DNA from 2 places in the Mesorhizobium sp. WSM4312 genome. Region 2 is predicted to be linked to the other one. Evidence: predicted binding sites of a transcription regulator. Region 2 holds the regulator's gene; the other holds the start of a gene.
What was found. The regulator LexA, encoded in region 2, represses DNA repair genes until DNA is damaged. The targets are predictions, from matches to a motif close to TGTTCNNNNTGTGTTCNG.

Region 1 (6,815 bases), on a different contig from region 2:
TCGACCTCGCCCGGCGCCTGGCTGAACTGGACGACGGATTCGACGAATTTGCCCTTGGCCTGCAGATCGATGCAGTGATCATAAAAGCCGACAACTCCTTGCACGGCACCGGCAAGCATCTCGTTTTCGGCGTCGACCCCGGCCGGCTCATTCAGCAACTCGACGTCGAGACCCTCGTCCTTGAAGTAACCGAGTGCTTCGGTCAGTTTGGCTGGCAGGTAAATCTGCTTCTCGTAGCCGCCGACCATGATGGAAACTTTGTCGGCGGCGTGTACGGACGGCGCTGACAAGGCCATGGTGGCGACGAGTGCGGTTGTGGCGGCTGAATCGAGCAGAATTCGCGCGAGCGACATGGCCTCTTCCCTTTGTTCGTTTCCCGCGCCCCTCTCTCTCCCATCGCTTTTGCGCGACAATATGGGGGCGCCGGACAAGAGTTATGGCACCAACCTTTCATCCAGCTTTCAGGGTAAAGCCGAAAATGACGGCAAGGCTTGCGGATCAGCAAGCCGCGGCGGACAATAGCGGCGGCGTGAAAATGCACGCCGTGCCAAGTTCAGCGATTAAATCCCAGCACGTCATGCATATCGTATTCGCCGGGCTTGCGTCCCGGCAGCCAAAGTGCCGCGGCGATGGCGCCACGAGCGAACATGATGCGGTCCCCGGCAGCGTGCGACACGGTAACAAGCTCGCCTTCGGCACAGAAGCTGACGCTGTGTTCGCCGACGATGCTGCCGCCGCGAACCACCGCAAAACCGATCTCTCCGGCCGGCCGCGCGCCGGTGACGCCATCGCGGACGCGCCTTGCGACCGCGTCCAGTTCGACGCCGCGTCCACCGGCGACGGCTTGTCCCAGCATCAGCGCGGTGCCCGACGGCGCATCGATCTTGTGGCGATGATGCGCCTCGAAGATCTCGGCGTCCCAATCTTCGGGGGCGAGCGCTCCCGCCGCCCGCTCGACCAACCCGACCAGCATGTTGAGCCCGAGCGAAAAACTGCCGGAGCGGACGATGGGAACCGCTTTCGCGGCATCGGCTATATCAGCCAGTTCGGCGGCATCGAAACCGGTCGAGCCGATCACCAAAGCGGGGCCGCCCCGGTTTGCGCAAACCCTCGCCAGATCGGCGGAGGCCGCCGGCGTGGTGAAATCGATCACCACATCGGCCGCGGCGAGCGCCTCGTCGCGGCTCACCAGCCGGTCGCCGACACTGCCCGGGCGATGGAAGCGGGCGGCAAGCGCCAGCCGCGGATCGGCCAGAACGGCCTCGGCCATCTGCCGCCCCATGCGGCCCAGCGCCCCGGCGATGGCGATCCTGATCGACGGCTGCGCCATGGTTTCAGCTATTTCCACATGCCGCGCATGCGCGCGCCGATATCGACGCGCACGTCCGGCCGGGGCGCCCTGCCCTGTGCCGCCTGTGCGCCCGGCCACGACATCTGCTGGAACGCGGCGAGAATCGAGGCCGGGATAAAGCGCGTGCGCGAGGCATAGAGATGGCGATCGCCGCGCGCGGCCTGGCCATGGGGAAAGAAGCGCTGCGGCATGACGAGGTTGAGGCTGTCCTTGGCCCGCGTCATCGCCACATAGAGCAGCCGGCGCTCCTCCTCGATATCCTCCTTGGTGCCGACGCCGAGATCGGCCGGGATGCAGCCATCGACAGTGTTGAGCACGAAGACGTTCTTCCACTCCTGGCCCTTGGCCGAATGGATGGTCGAAAGGATCAGATAGTCCTCGTCGCGATGCGGCGGTCCAGCCTGGTCGCTGGTCGCATCCGGCGGATCGAGCGTGAGTTCGGTCAGGAAGCGCTCGCGCGAGGCGTAGCCCGAGCCGATCTGCTCGAGCTGCAACAGGTCGGCGCGGCGTGTGATGGCATCCTCATGGATGCGTTCCAGATGTGGCTCGTACCAGAGCCTGACCTGTTCGAGATCGGCTGGCCATTTGGCGCCGGCCCGCAGGCCGGAATAGAGCGAGACGAAACCGGGCCAGTCGTCGGCCGCGCGCTGCGGCGGCCGCCATCCGGCCAAGCCCATCGCTTCATCCAGCGCTGTCGTCATCGTCTCGACGATCTGCGCGGCAGCCGAAGGGCCAATGCCCGGCATCAGTTGCAGAACGCGAAAGCCGGCGACGCGGTCACGCGGGTTTTCGGCAAAGCGCAGCACCGCCAGCACATCCTTGACATGGGCGGAATCGAGGAATTTCAGGCCGCCGAACTTGACGAAGGGAATGTTGCGCCGCGTCAGCTCGATTTCCAGCGGCCCGCTGTGGTGCGAGGCGCGAAACAGCACCGCCTGCGATTTCAGCGCCGTACCGGCCTCGCGCTCGGCGAGGATGGTATCGCAGACGAAGTTGGCCTGCTCGACCTCGTCGCGGACGCTCACCAGCCTTGGCTTGTCGGTGGATTTGCGCTCCGACCAAAGGTTCTTGGTGAAGCGCTCCGAGGCCTCGCCTATCACCGCATTGGCGGCGGCCAGAATGGTTTCCGTCGAGCGGTAGTTGCGCTCCAGCATCACCACATCGGCGGCCTGCCCGAACTGTGTTGGAAAATCGAGGATGTTGCGTACCTCGGCGGCGCGGAACGAATAGATCGACTGCGCATCGTCGCCGACCACCGTCAGCCCGGCGCCGTCGGGTTTCAGTGCCATCAGGATCGAAGCCTGCAGGCGGTTGGTGTCCTGGTATTCGTCGACCAGAACATGGTCGAAACGCCCGCCCAGATGCGCCGCTATGTCCGGCTCGGCCGCCATCTGCGCCCAGTAGAGCAGCAGATCGTCATAGTCGAGCACGTTCTGCGCCTGCTTGGCCTCGACATAGCCGGCGAACAGGTGCTTCAACTGCTCGGCCCAGCCGGCGCACCAGGGGAAGGCCGACCCCAGCACTTCGCCGAGCGGAGCCTGCGCGTTGACGGCGCGCGAGTAGATGGCAAGGCAGGTGCCCTTGGTCGGAAAGCGCGCTTCCGTTTTCGAGAAGCCGAGTTCGTGGCGCACCAGATTCATCAGGTCGGCGGAATCCTCGCGATCATGGATGGTGAAGGCCGGGTCGAGGCCGATCTCCAGCGCATAGTCGCGCAACAGCCGGGCGCCGATGCCGTGAAAAGTGCCGGCCCAGGTCAGCGCATCGGTGATCACCGCGGCGTCGCGGCCGAGCACCTCGCCGGCAATACGTTCGACACGTTTCGCCATTTCGGATGCGGCGCGCCGCGAAAAGGTCATCAGCAAGATACGGCGCGGGTCGGCACCCCTGACGATGAGATGAGCGACGCGATGCGCCAGCGTGTTGGTCTTGCCCGAGCCGGCGCCGGCAATGACCAGCAACGGCCCGGCGATCTTGCCGTCACCATGCTCGACGGCCTGGCGCTGGGCATCGTTCAGCCGCGCGAGATAGGCGGGCTGGGCAGTCGATTCCACAAAGGTCGAATCATGAGCGGCGAGGTTCATCGCCCATCAAGCATCGTTTCCGCTTTGTTCGCAACATAGAAGCTTTGCGACGGCCCCTTGGTCTTGGCGCAACTCTCAAGGGAAAGCGCTACGCTTTTCCAGGGAAAACCGCTTCACACTTTTCCTGGAATTGCTCTACCGCCGGGGATCGACACCCATGGCCGCCGATTGGCGGCGCAGAGCTTCGCGGTCACTTCTCGGCGCGGGCAGCAACAGGGGATCGATGTCGCCGGGCACGTCATCGATCATCTTGCGCGCGAGGCGGTAAGCGAGAAAGGCAAAAGTACCTGCCAGAAGCAAACGGATCATGCCGCGGTCTCCTCTGATGAGGGTCAACCGGAAACATGACGGTTTGTTCCATCGCGCCAAGTTCGCAACCAAACCGATGGCGGGTCGTTGAAAGCAAGGAGGCGATAGCGATGAAGAAGCTAGGATTAGCCCTTGTCCTGGTCGCTTTGGCTGTCTCGGCCTGCGACAACAAATTGCCACCGACCAAGGCTCCTGGTGCCGAACAAAGCTCCTATGCCAGCAATCCTGTCATGAACACGGAGAGTGTTGGGCAACTGAGATGATCCCGGTGCACTGAGGACCCGTCGAAACCTCATTGCATTGCCGCGATGCATTCTTCGAGCCGCTCGAGGCGGAACTTGGCATTGCGCAATTCGTGCCCGGCGTCCTGTTGCAACTGACGGCCTCGGGCCGGGAATGCCATTGTAAGGTTTCTTTCGAGTTCGGCGATGCGCGCACGCACCTGCCGCGCCTCATCCTGACGCAACGCCCTTATCCAGTTCCGCCCGCGCATTGGCCTTCCCGCAACAGCCAAGGACCAGCGTATTCCATGCCAGAAAGACGCTAACGCCCTGCAAGTGCGAATATTCTAAATTTAATGAATGCTTAATTTACCAGGCGGTCGGCGCGGGAAGAAGGCCGGCGCCGCTTGGGAGGAGAAGGCGCCGGCCAAGCGGATAAATCAGGTCCGCCGCACCACACAGCCTAGCTGAGTCTTGCCGCTGCGTCATGTGGGATCGCGGATTTCGGCCTTTTCCAGGCGTTTTCCACCGGCAAAGGCGTGCCGAAGGGGGTCCGCGGCCGGTCAAATTCCGAGCCGTTGCCTGGCGATGGCGGCATGGAAGCTGGCGCCGAAGACCAGCCCGTCATCATTGAAGTCATAGCTGGAATTGTGGAGCGGCGCCGAGGCCTCGCCATTGCCGAGGAACACGAAGCAGCCCGGCACGTGATCGAGGAATCGGGCAAAATCCTCCGACGCAGTCATCGGCTCGCGGGCAACCGCGACATTGCCGGGATCGAAGATTTTCTTGGCGGCGGCGAAGGCCGCCTCGACCAGTTCGGCATCATTGTGCAAAGGCACGAATTCTCTGGTGTAATTGACCTCGGCGGCAATGTTGTAGGCGGCCGCGGTGCCCTCGGCGATGGTGCGCATCTGGCGTTCGATCGCCGCGCTGACCTCGGGGCGAAAACTGCGCGTATCGCCGAGGATGCGGGCAAGACCAGGCAGCGCATTGCGGGTGCCATCGGTGATCAGTTCGGTCACCGAAACCACCGCTATGTCGGCCGGGCTCAGGCGGCGCGAAACGATGGTCTGCAGATTGGTGACCAGCGCACAGGCGGCGACCAGCGTTTCGTTGCCCGAATGCGGCCGCGCCGCGTGGCCGCCGAACCCCCTGAGCACGATCTCGAAATTATCCTCTGCCGACATGACAGGGCCGGCACGGGTCTCGAAATGCCCGACGGGAAGGCCAGGCATGTTGTGCAGGCCAAAGATCTCGTCGAAGGGAAAGCGCTGCATCAGGCCGTCGTCGAGCATGGCCAGCGCGCCCCTGCCCCACTCCTCGGCCGGCTGGAAGATGAAGCGCACGGTGCCGTCGAAACCACCCTCACCCGCCAGCAGCTTTGCCGCGCCAAGCAGCATGGCGGTGTGGCCGTCATGGCCGCAGGCGTGCATGACGCCGGGATTGCCGGAGCGGTAGGGCGCGCTCGATTGCTCCGATATGCGCAGCGCATCCATGTCGGCGCGCAACGCAATGGCACGGTTGCCGGTGCCGCGCTTCAAAGTGCCGACGACGCCGGTGCCGCCGACACCCTCGGCGACATCGTCCAGGCCGAATTCCCGCAGCTTGGCCGCGACGAAGGCCGCAGTGCGTTTCTCCTCGAAGCCGAATTCGGGGTGCGCGTGCAGGTCGCGCCGCCAATTGATCATCTCTCGCTTCAGCGTTTCCGGATCGAGTTCAGCCATTTTGTTCAGCCCTTGAGCGCGGCGAGTTCAGCGACGACATCAAGCAGGATGTTGGCACCGGCAACAAGCTCGGCATCCTCGGTGTATTCATGCGGGCTGTGGCTGATGCCTCCGGCGCTCGGCACGAAGATCATCGCCGCCGGCGCCATGCGCGCGATCATCTGCGCGTCATGGCCGGCACCCGAGGTCATTCGCCGCGAGGCAAGCCCGCGCTTCCTGGCGGCAGCCTCGATCAATTCGACGACCTGCCCGTCGAAGACAACCGGCTCGAAGCGGGCCAGCCGCTCGACCGACACGGTGATGCCCTCGGCGGCGAGCTGTTCGAGAAAGGCGGCCAGCGACGCCTCCTGTGCTTGCAGGCGCTGCTCGTCGGGATCGCGCAGGTCGACGGTGAAGACGGCGCGCGATGGGATGACGTTGATGGCATTCGGCTCGAATCGCATCGTGCCGACGGTGGCAACGGTCGGCGCGTTGGAGGCCGCTGCAAGGTCATGCAGGAAGGTGACCACGCGTGCCGCGGCATATCCGGCGTCGCAGCGCATCGACATCGGCGTGGTGCCGGCATGGTTGGCGACGCCATCGAGGGTGATGCGCTGCCAGGAGATGCCTTGCAGGGTCTCCACCGCGCCGATCGGAATGCCTTCGCGCTCCAGGAGCGGCCCCTGTTCAATGTGCAGTTCGACATAGAGGTGCGGCTTGAGAAAGCCGGGTTCGCGTTCCCCCGCATAGCCGATACGGGCGAGTTCCTGCCCGAGCGTGCTGCCGTCGGTGCCGACAGCGGCGAGCGCCGCCTCGACATCGACGCCGCCGGCATGGACCAGCGAGCCCATCATGTCGGGGGAGAAGCGCACGCCCTCCTCATTGGTGAAGGCCGCGACGGCGAGCGGGCGCGCCGGCGGGAAACCCGACGCCTTCAGCGTCTCGATCACCTCCAGCCCGGCAAGCACGCCGTAGCAGCCATCATAGATGCCGGCGTCGATGACTGTATCGATGTGCGAGCCGATGAGCAGCGGCGCTTCGCCCGCATTGCCGGCACTTTGCCAGATGCCGAAAATGTTGCCGATGCGGTCGATAGCGACATCGAGCCCGGCCTGCCGCAGCCAGCCGAGGAAGAGGTCGCGGCCCTGTC
Region 2 (9,919 bases):
TTTGCCGAGATCGCGCGGCGCATGGCGACGGACAAGCCATCGGGTGAGATCGCGGCGGGCGTGGTGCTGCGCCATCTAAAAAAGGCGCCCTGAGAGGCGCCTTTTTTATGATCTAGACAGCTTCGGTCAGCGCTTGGCGATCGGCACGTAGTCGCGCTCCGGCGCACCGGTGTAGAGCTGGCGCGGGCGGCCGATCTTCTGGCGCGGATCCTCGATCATCTCCTTCCACTGCGCGATCCAGCCGACGGTGCGGGCGACCGCGAACAGCACGGTGAACATCGTGGTGGGGAAGCCCAGGGCCTTCAGCGTGATGCCGGAATAGAAGTCGACATTCGGATAGAGCTTCTTCTCGATGAAATAGGGATCGGTCAGCGCGATCTTTTCCAGTTCCATGGCGATGTCGAGCAGCGGATCGTCCTTGATGCCGAGTTCGCCCAGCACCTCGTGCGCCGTCTTCTGCATGATTTTCGCTCGAGGATCGTAGTTCTTGTAGACGCGGTGGCCAAAGCCCATCAGCCGGAACGGGTCGTCCTTGTCCTTGGCGCGGGCGATGAACTCCGGGATGTGATCAACATGGCCGATCTCGCCCAGCATGTTCAGCGCCGCTTCATTGGCGCCACCATGGGCCGGGCCCCACAGGCATGCAATGCCGGCGGCGATGCAGGCGAACGGGTTGGCGCCCGAAGAGCCGGCGAGGCGAACCGTCGAGGTCGAGGCATTCTGCTCGTGATCGGCGTGCAGGATGAATATGCGCTCCATGGCGCGCGCCAGCACCGGGTTGATCTTGTACTCCTCGCACGGCACGGCAAAGCACATATGCAGGAAGTTTGCCGCGAAACCGAGATCGTTCTTCGGGTAAATGAAGGGCTGGCCGATGTGATACTTGTAGGCCATGGCCGCGATCGTCGGCATCTTGGCGATCAGACGCATCGACGCCACCATGCGCTGGTACGGGTCCGAGATGTCGGTGGAGTCGTGATAGAAGGCCGACAGCGCGCCGACCACGCCGCACATGACGGCCATCGGGTGCGCGTCGCGGCGGAAGCCGGTGAAGAAGCGCGACATCTGCTCGTGCACCATGGTGTGGCGCGTCACGCGGTAGTCGAAATCGTCCTTCTGCGCCTTTGTCGGCAGTTCACCGTAGAGCAGGAGGTAGCAGACTTCGAGGAAGTCACCGTGTTCGGCCAGCTGGTCGATCGGATAGCCGCGGTGCAGGAGAATACCGGCATCGCCGTCGATGAAGGTGATCTCGGACTCACAACTTGCCGTCGAAGTGAAGCCGGGGTCGTAGGTGAAGGCGCCGGTCGTGCTGTAGAGCGAGGCGATGTCGATGACGTCGGGTCCGACGGAGCCGCTTCGCACCTTGAATTCATGGGTCTTGCCGGCGAATTGAAGCGTTGCGATAGCCTCTTGGTTCGCGCCGCCCACATCCAGTTTTTTCGCAGCTTCGGTCATTGCAAACTCCTTGTTGTTTCCTCATGCCGGCAAAGGCAAATTCTGCAGAGCGACACGTCGAAATCACCGCAATGCGCGTATTCGCCACCGCATTTTAGGAGGTGCGTGCCAGATTGGGCCAAGGCCTAATGTTGCACTGCGAAACGCCCCTTTCAATGCCAATCTTCTTGGGCCAGTTTGCTCCTAATCGATTTGATCCGCTATGCGCGCCAGGCTTTCCTCGCGCCCAAGCACGGCAAGCACGTCGAACACGCCGGGCGAGGTGCTTTTGCCGGTCAGCGCGGCCCGCAACGGTTGGGCCACGGCGCCAAGCTTGTGGCCACCGGCCAGCGCATAGTCGCGGATCGCGGCTTCCGCCGCGGCCGCCGTCCAGTCGCTCGACAGCCCATTCAAAGCTTCGTGAGCGCCGCGCAGGATTTTGCGGGCACCGTCATTGAGCAGGAGGGCCGCCTTCTCGTCGACCGGCAGCGGGCGCGTAGCGAACAGATAGGCCGCGCCATCGACGAGTTCGACCAGCGTCTTGGCGCGCTCCTTCAGGCCCGGAAGCGCCGCCAGCAACTGCGCCTTGTTGTGTTCGTTGAGGCGCGCGGCCATCGCCGGGCCGCCCTCGAGATAGGGCAGGGTGGCGATGAAGATGTCCAACAGCTCCGCGTCGGCCATGCGCCGCATATGCGCGCCGTTGATGGCTTCCAGCTTGGCGAAATCGAAGCGGGCAGCGCCCTTGTTGACGTCGCCGATATCGAACCAGGAGATCATGTCCTTGATCGACATGATCTCGTCATCGCCATGACTCCAGCCCAGTCGCGCCAGATAGTTGAGCAGTGCCTCCGGCAGGTAGCCCATGGCCCGATAGGCTTCGACGCCGAGCGCGCCATGGCGCTTCGACAGCTTGGCGCCATCGGCGCCATGGATCAGCGGGATGTGCGACATAGACGGCACGTCCCAGCCCATGGCGTTGTAGATCACGGTCTGGCGGGCGGCATTGGTCAGGTGGTCGTCGCCGCGGATGATGTGCGTGACACCCATGTCATGATCGTCGACGACGACGGCATGCATATAGGTCGGGTTGCCGTCCGAACGCAGGATGATGAAGTCGTCGAGATCCTTGTTGGGGAAGCGCACCTCGCCCTGGACGCGGTCATGGACGATCGTCTCACCTTCGGTCGGCGCCTTGATGCGGATGGCGCCCTTGACGCCCGCAGGCGCCTCCGAGGGGGCGCGGTCGCGCCACTGGCCGTTGTAGCGCGGCGGCAGGCCCTTGGCCCGTGCTGCCTCGCGCATGGCTTCGAGCTCGGCCGGCGTTTCGTAGCTGTAATAGGCCTTGCCCATGCGAACGAGTTCTTCGGCGACCTCGCGGTGGCGCGGCGCGCGCTCGAATTGCGAGACCGCGTCGCCGTCCCAGGTCAAGCCGAGCCAGGTGAGGCCGTCGAGGATGGCGGCCGTCGCGGCGGCGGTCGAACGCTCGCGATCGGTGTCCTCGATGCGCAGCAGCATCGTGCCGCCGGTGTGTTTGGCATAGAGCCAGTTGAACAGCGCCGTGCGCGCGCCGCCGATGTGCAGATAGCCGGTGGGCGAGGGGGCAAAACGGGTGACGACCTTGTCGGACATGAAACTCTCGGAAACCATCTGAAGCGGGGTGCGGCTGCGCGGACTTTCGCGCGTCGCGCGTTCATGTAGCATAGGGCGTCAGCGGTGCAAGGGGCAGACCCGATGGCTGGACGAGGCCGGGGCTCGGAACAGGGCGAGGACGCTGGTGTTGGCGTCAGCGAACGGTCCCTGTTTGCGATTCCGCCGCCAGTCTCGCAGCCGCTATCGCCTCTGGTGCCGGGCTCCGATCGTCAACCGCCGCAGGCGGATATGCCGGCGACACTTCCGCCGCCTGCTTCAGGCCGGATTGTGCGTGTCCGGCGGCGACTCGCCCGGGTTTCCTGGCCTCGCCTGCGCCATGGTGCGGCGACGGCAGCGGAGCTCGAGCTTGACCGGGGCATCGCCTTCCTGCTGGTGCCGGTTTGTCTGGCCGCTGGAGCGATCGGCTATTATTCGCTCGCGGCGGAGCCTGATTTTGCAAAGCCTGTCGCGGTCGTCGTGCTGATGGCGGTCTGTGCGCTTGTTTCGCGCTCCTGGCCGAAAACCCATCTGGGCTTCATGGCGGCATTGTTGTGCGCGCTTGGCCTGCTTGTCGCCAAGGTCGAGACATGGCGGGCGGGTACCCAGATGCTGGGTTCGGAAATCTCGACGCAAGTGACCGGCCGCGTCGTTTCGCTCGACCGGATGGAGACCGGCCGCATCCGGCTGACCATCGACGTGACGTCGACCGCACGGCCGAAACTGCGCTATGCGCCGGAAAGGGTCAGGCTTTCGGCGCGGGATATCCCGGCGGAAATGACCGCCGGCTCCATGGTCACCGGCTACGCCAAACTGTTGCCGCCGACCGGCCCGGTGCGGCCGGACAGCTACGATTTCTCCTTCGACAGCTATTTCGCCGGTATTGGCGGCAGCGGCTTCTTTCTCGGCAATCCAAAGCTTGTCTCAGCCACGGACGACGAGGTGCCGCTCACGGCCCGCCTTTTCTCCGGGATAGAAAATGCTCGTGAAGCCATTGCCGACCACATCAGGGCCAGGGTTGGCGGTGCCGAGGGTGAGATCGCGGCGGCGCTGATCGTCGGTGTGCGGGCCGGCATTCCCGATGAAATCAACGAGGCGATGCGGCGCACCGGCATCTATCACATCATCTCCATTTCCGGGCTGCATATGGCGCTGGTCGCCGGCACCATTATGGGGCTGCTGCGCGGTGCCTTTGCGCTGTTTCCGGACTTTTCCGCGCGTCGGCCGGTGAAGAAATATGCGGCCGCCGCCGCCCTGTTCTCGATCGCCGCCTATCTCGTCATTTCCGGTGTCGTCGTTGCCGCCGAACGCAGCTTCATCATGCTGGCGGTGATGCTTGTTGCCGTCCTGTTCGATCGCGCGGCACTGACCATGCGCAACCTCGCCATCTCGGCGATCGCCGTCATTGTGGTGTCGCCGCATGAGGTCGTCGGCCCAAGCTTCCAGATGTCGTTCGCTGCGACCGCCGCGCTGGTCGGCGCCTATGCCGGCTGGGCGGATCACCATGCGGGAAAAGCAAGACCGCCACCGCCAAAGCGAACTCTGCCGGGTTTTCTCACGCGAAAATTCCTGCTGGCGACGGGCGGGCTGGCGATGACCTCCATCATCGCCGGCTGCGCCACGGCGCTGTTTGCCATCTGGCATTTCCAGCGTGTGTCGCCGCTCAGCCTGTTCGCCAATCTGGCCGTCATGCCGATCGTGTCACTGATTGTCATGCCTTTCGCTGTTCTCAGTTCTCTTGCGATGCCCTTTGGTGCCGACGGCCCCTTCCTTTACGTGATGGGCAAGGGCCTGACCGCAATGATCGCCATATCGGCGTGGATATCGGAACGCTCCCCGGTCGATGCGGTCGGGCTGATTTCGCAGCGATCCGTGCTGCTGGTGACCATCGCCCTGGTCATCGCGACGATGGCGACGACCTGGCTGCGGCTCGCGGCAGTGCCATTCGCGCTTGCCGGCCTGCTGACAGTATCGGATACGCGCACCCCGGATGTGCTGATTTCCGAAGATGCGCGGTTGGTGGCGCTGCCGATCGGCGGTGGAGAACTCGCGGTCAGCCGGGCTCGCCCGAACGAGTTCACCGTCGACAATTGGAAACGCGCGCTGGTGTCCGAAACCATCGTCGTGCCGGAGATGTTCGACAGGGCGGACGGGCAATTCGACATTGCCGATGCCGTCAATCTGCCGCCGGGAGCACCGTTCTACTGCACGGATGGCGTCTGTCTTGCACGGCACCCGTCGGGTGCGATCATCGCGCATGTCGAAGACCGCAAGGATACCTGGAAAGCCTGCGGTTTCGCCGACCTGATCGTCGTCAATGACGCGACGGGCTATGATGCCTGCCACAATCCGCTGGTTCTTGTCGTCACCAAACGGCAACTTGCCCGCAAAGGCAGTGCCGCCGTGTTCTTCGACCGCCAATCGGCAACTGGCCCGCCAACCGTCAGCTTCGCGGTGGACGGGCCGTATCGGCCTTGGCACGAGCAGCGAAAATTTTCGCGTGAGGCGAGGGGGCTGGCGCCCTATCAAAAACCCGAAAAGACGGCCGCTCCTGCTCAGTAACGCCGGATCAGCCCGACAAGCTTGCCCTGCACCTTGACCCTGTCTGGCCCGAAAATGCGCGTCTCGTAGGCCGGGTTGGCGGCTTCAAGGGCGATCGAGGCGCCCTTGCGGCGGAACCGTTTCAGGGTTGCTTCCTCCTCGTCGACTAGCGCCACGACGATCTCGCCCGGGCTCGCCGTGTCGGCGTTGCGGATGATGACCGTGTCGCCGTCGAAGATGCCGGCGTCGATCATCGAGTCGCCCTTGACCTCCAGCGCATAGTGCTCGCCACCCATGATCATGTCCGGCGGCACCGAGATCGAATGCGTCTGGTGCTGGATGGCATCGATCGGCACACCGGCGGCGATGCGGCCCATCACTGGGATCGACACGGCGGAAACCGCATCGTCATCATTGCCGGCCGCAGGCAAACGCGACTGCGCCGGCTTGATCTGGCGGCCAAGACCGCCCTGGCCGAGGCTGCCCTGGATGACGCTTGGCGAGAATTTCTTTGCCGCGTTAAGGCCGGGCGCGATCGAATCCGGCAGCCGCAGCACTTCCAGTGCCCGCGCCCGGTTGGGCAGCCGGCGGATGAAGCCGCGTTCCTCCAGTGCCGTGATCAGGCGATGGATGCCCGACTTGGAGGCGAGATCGAGCGCTTCCTTCATTTCGTCGAAGGACGGCGGAATGCCGCTTTCCTTGAGCCGTTCATGAATGAACATCAGCAGTTCATGTTGCTTGCGTGTCAGCATGGCGGCCCCCCGAGGCGTTGAACGACGGATTTGAATCAGAATCGAAAAACAAACCCAGAACAAACACTATCTGTTCCAGTTGTGTTCCGCAACTGTTTAAAGTTTAATGAATTTGTTAACGCGCCTGAAATTTTTTGACCGGGGCAGAGGCTCGCGATCAATCGTTTCCCTGCCGGTGCACGCATTGAAATCGTTTCGGTTAATGGCCTGTGGCCTAGCCTGAATGCCGTTTGGCATCAGGTATCTGGGAGGCGTCCACGGGGCGGATTTGAGCGGTGTATCGCTCCATTTCCGGCAGAACGAAACGAAACCAAAACGCCAACGATCGTGAGTTCAGGGTCGGCACGGCCACGTGGATCCGGACGCGGCGGAAGCATCATCCGGAAACCGCTTTCAGGCTGCCGGCGCGCGCGGTGTAAGTGTTGGCGCCGTTGTCTTCGCTGTGGACATAGACATGCAGCGTGTAGCCGATATGCCCCGTCATCAGCGCCTTTGCCCGCTCTACATCTCGATCGAGCGCCGCTTCCATGATCGCGGTGTGATGTTCTATGGCGATCGCCTCGCGCAGCGCGTCCATTGCCTCGCCATAGCCGTCCTTCAGGCCGGCCGCCGCTCGCAAAGTCGGCGCCAGGCCGAGAAACCGATGATGCCGGCGCAGCTGATCGGCGATCGTCGAGCGGAAGCGCAACAGCCAGTTTGACGTCGCCGCGCTCAGCAGCGCCGCATGGAAGGCCTCGTGGCTCTCGTCCCATTTGTCGACGGCGGCATCGGAAGGGTCATCGACCGCGGTCTTGCAGCGGGAGAGCCGGTAATGAGCGGTAACGACCGCGTCCTCCCATTCCCTGCCGCCGTTCGCGATCGATTCCAGGAACAGCGGCATTTCGACAACCATCCTGGCGCGCGCCAGGTCCTCGAGCTCGGCGCGTGACACGGGAGCGACGGCAAAGCCGCGATTGCTGATGGCGGTGACCAGGCGTTCGGCTTCAAGTCGAGACAAGGCTTCACGCAGCGGCGTCCAGCCGACGCCGTATGTGCCACGCAGCGCGCTCAGCTTGAGCGGCGCCCCCGGCATGAGGCGGGTGGTCAGGATATCGCGCCGTAGCAGCTGATAGGCCGCTTCGGTCTTCGTGGAATTGTTCTGATCCTGCATCGCGGTCGGTCCATCATCAGCCTGTGAAAATTATATATGAAGGGGAAGTATGGCAAGAATTATATATAATGTTTGACACGCGGCGAGGGACTGACCATGATCGCCGCAGTTGCCGTCCTTGAGAGCGGCGCTGATCAAATCTGGGAGGAAATGATGTTGAAGTCGAAATCCGCTTGGCTGTCGGGATTGGCCCTGGCAGGCGCGTTGATGGTCAGCGTCGGCAGCGCCGCGGCCGATCAGATACGCATCGGCATCGCCAATTTCGGCGAGCATCCGCAGCTCAATGCCGCCATAGCGGGCTTCAAGAAGGCACTGACGGACAACGGCTTTGTCGAGGGCAAGGACGTCGTCTACACCGAAAGCCATACCAACTTCGATGCATCTCTGGTGCCGCAGATGATCGCCAAGCTGCAGGCGGAGCAGCCCAAGCTGATCTACACCATCACCACGCCGGTCTCGCAGATCGCCAAGAAGGCGCTCGCCGGTTCTGGGATTCCGATCGTCTTCGCCGCGGTCACCGATCCGGTGGCGGCCAAGCTGGTGCCGTCGTGGGAAGCCGGAGACGAAGGCATGACCGGCGCCAGCGATCTGCAGGATGTCGCCGCGGTGATGGCCTTCACCAAGAAGCTGCTGCCGAACGCCAAGCGCTTCGGGGTGCCCTACAATCCGGGCGAGGCCAATGACGTTGCCCTGATCGAAAAGATCAAAGCGGCGGCACCCGCCGCCGGCTTTGAGGTCGTCGAAGTCGGCATCGACAACGTCAATGACATCCAGCAACGCATCGCTTCGCTCGCCGGCAAGGCCGACGTGATCTACGGTCCGGCCTCGAACCTGATCCAGCCGGCGATCGCCGCCGTCTCCGCGGCCGCGCGCCAGGCGGGAATCCCGGTCGTCAACTCCGATGACAGCGCGGTCCGCAACGGTACCGTGCCGGCGAGCTTGGCGGTCAATTACACGCAGGTCGGCATGAATGCCGGCAACATCGCGGCCGAGATTCTCAAGGGCAAGGATCCCAAGACGATCGCGCCGTCGCGTCCGGCCTATAAGGACCATATGGCAACGATTTCCCGCAAGGCGATGGCCGCGTTCGGCATCGAGATACCGGCTTCGATGGCCGATTGCGGCTGCATCGTCGACTGATATCGGGCTGGACGGGCGACGGCGCCGTCGCCGTCGCCCATCAGGCCAGGGAGGAACGATGCTCGATATCCGATCCGCGCGCAAAGTATTCTACAAGGGGCAGGCCGACGAGAAGGTCGCGCTGGACGGCCTCAGCCTGTCATTGGCCACCGGCGATTTCGGCATCGTCATCGGCTCCAACGGGGCCGGCAAGAGCAGCATGCTCAACGCCATTTCCGGAGCTCTTGTCCTGGATTCCGGCAAGATCCTGATCAACGGCGCGGACGTGACGGCCATGCCGGTGCACAAGCGCGCCACGCGATTGGCGCGCGTCTTCCAGGATCCGATGCGCGGCACCGCCGCCAGCATGACCGTGGCGGAGAACATGCTGCTGGCCGATCTGCGCAGCCGAAAACGCACGCTGCGACAAGGGCTGAACGCCGCGAGGCTCGCGTCCTACAAGGAGCGCCTGTCGATATTGGGCCTCGGCCTTGAAAATCGTCTCGACACCCGTGTCGACCTACTCTCGGGCGGGCAGCGTCAGTCGCTGTCGCTGATCATGGCTGTCGGCGGATCGCCGGACCTGCTGCTGCTCGACGAGCATACCGCGGCACTCGACCCGCGCACGGCCGAGATCGTCATGCAGGCGACGGTGCGCGCCGTCAACGCGCTGAAACTGACCACGCTGATGGTGACCCACAACATGCAGCACGCCGTCGACTATGGCAGCCGGGTGATCATGCTCGATGCGGGCCGGGTCCTGCTGGAGGTCACTGGCGAGGAGAAGGCCAGGGTCACGGTTATCGATCTGATCGGCCATTTTTCCATCAAGACCGACCGCATGTTGCTGGCGAGCTGATCACCATGGGCTTTATTCAGGACGTTCTCACCAGCTTTGTCGCGATCATGCCGGTGACCCTGGCGCAGAGCCTGATCCTGGCCTTTGTCGTGCTCGGCATCATGATCCCGTTCCGCATGCTGAATTTTCCCGATCTGACCAGCGAAGGCGCCTTTCCGCTGGGCGGCTGCGTCTGCGGCGTGCTTCTTGCCGCCGGCGTATCGCCGCTGACCTGCATCGTCGTCGCATTCGCGGCGGGCTTCGCGGCGGGCTGCTGCACCGCCTTCATCCATCTGCGCTTCCGCATCCACACGCTGCTGGCGGGCATCCTGATGATGACGATGCTTTACAGCATCAACCTGCGCATCATGGGCAAGTCCAACCTCTCGGTTTTCGGCTCGCCGACCGTGTTCGACTGGGTCCCGTTCGCACGGCCGGGTTTTCCGGCCAGCAAGATCG

Region 1: CK228_RS14720 (ATP-dependent helicase) is a predicted target of LexA. The motif match lies at 3,447-3,464, and genes of this name have one in related genera.

Annotation. Positions count from the first base shown of each region.
Region 1 is NZ_NSFU01000008.1:67,170-73,984, reverse strand. Features, by position in the region: gene CK228_RS14730 (ABC transporter substrate-binding protein) at 1-353, opposite strand, end outside; gene dapB (4-hydroxy-tetrahydrodipicolinate reductase) at 554-1,330, opposite strand; gene CK228_RS14720 (ATP-dependent helicase) at 1,339-3,432, opposite strand; gene CK228_RS35305 (hypothetical protein) at 3,568-3,741, opposite strand; gene CK228_RS14710 (hypothetical protein) at 4,034-4,207, opposite strand; gene CK228_RS14705 (M20 aminoacylase family protein) at 4,526-5,686, opposite strand; gene CK228_RS14700 (Zn-dependent hydrolase) at 5,692-6,815, opposite strand, start outside.
Region 2 is NZ_NSFU01000010.1:234,288-244,206, reverse strand. Features, by position in the region: gene lpxB (lipid-A-disaccharide synthase) at 1-93, shown strand, start outside; gene gltA (citrate synthase) at 127-1,455, opposite strand; gene gltX (glutamate--tRNA ligase) at 1,639-3,063, opposite strand; gene CK228_RS18915 (ComEC/Rec2 family competence protein) at 3,166-5,622, shown strand; gene lexA (transcriptional repressor LexA) at 5,616-6,353, opposite strand; gene CK228_RS18905 (GntR family transcriptional regulator) at 6,730-7,503, opposite strand; gene CK228_RS18900 (ABC transporter substrate-binding protein) at 7,657-8,643, shown strand; gene CK228_RS18895 (ABC transporter ATP-binding protein) at 8,702-9,481, shown strand; gene CK228_RS18890 (ABC transporter permease) at 9,487-9,919, shown strand, end outside.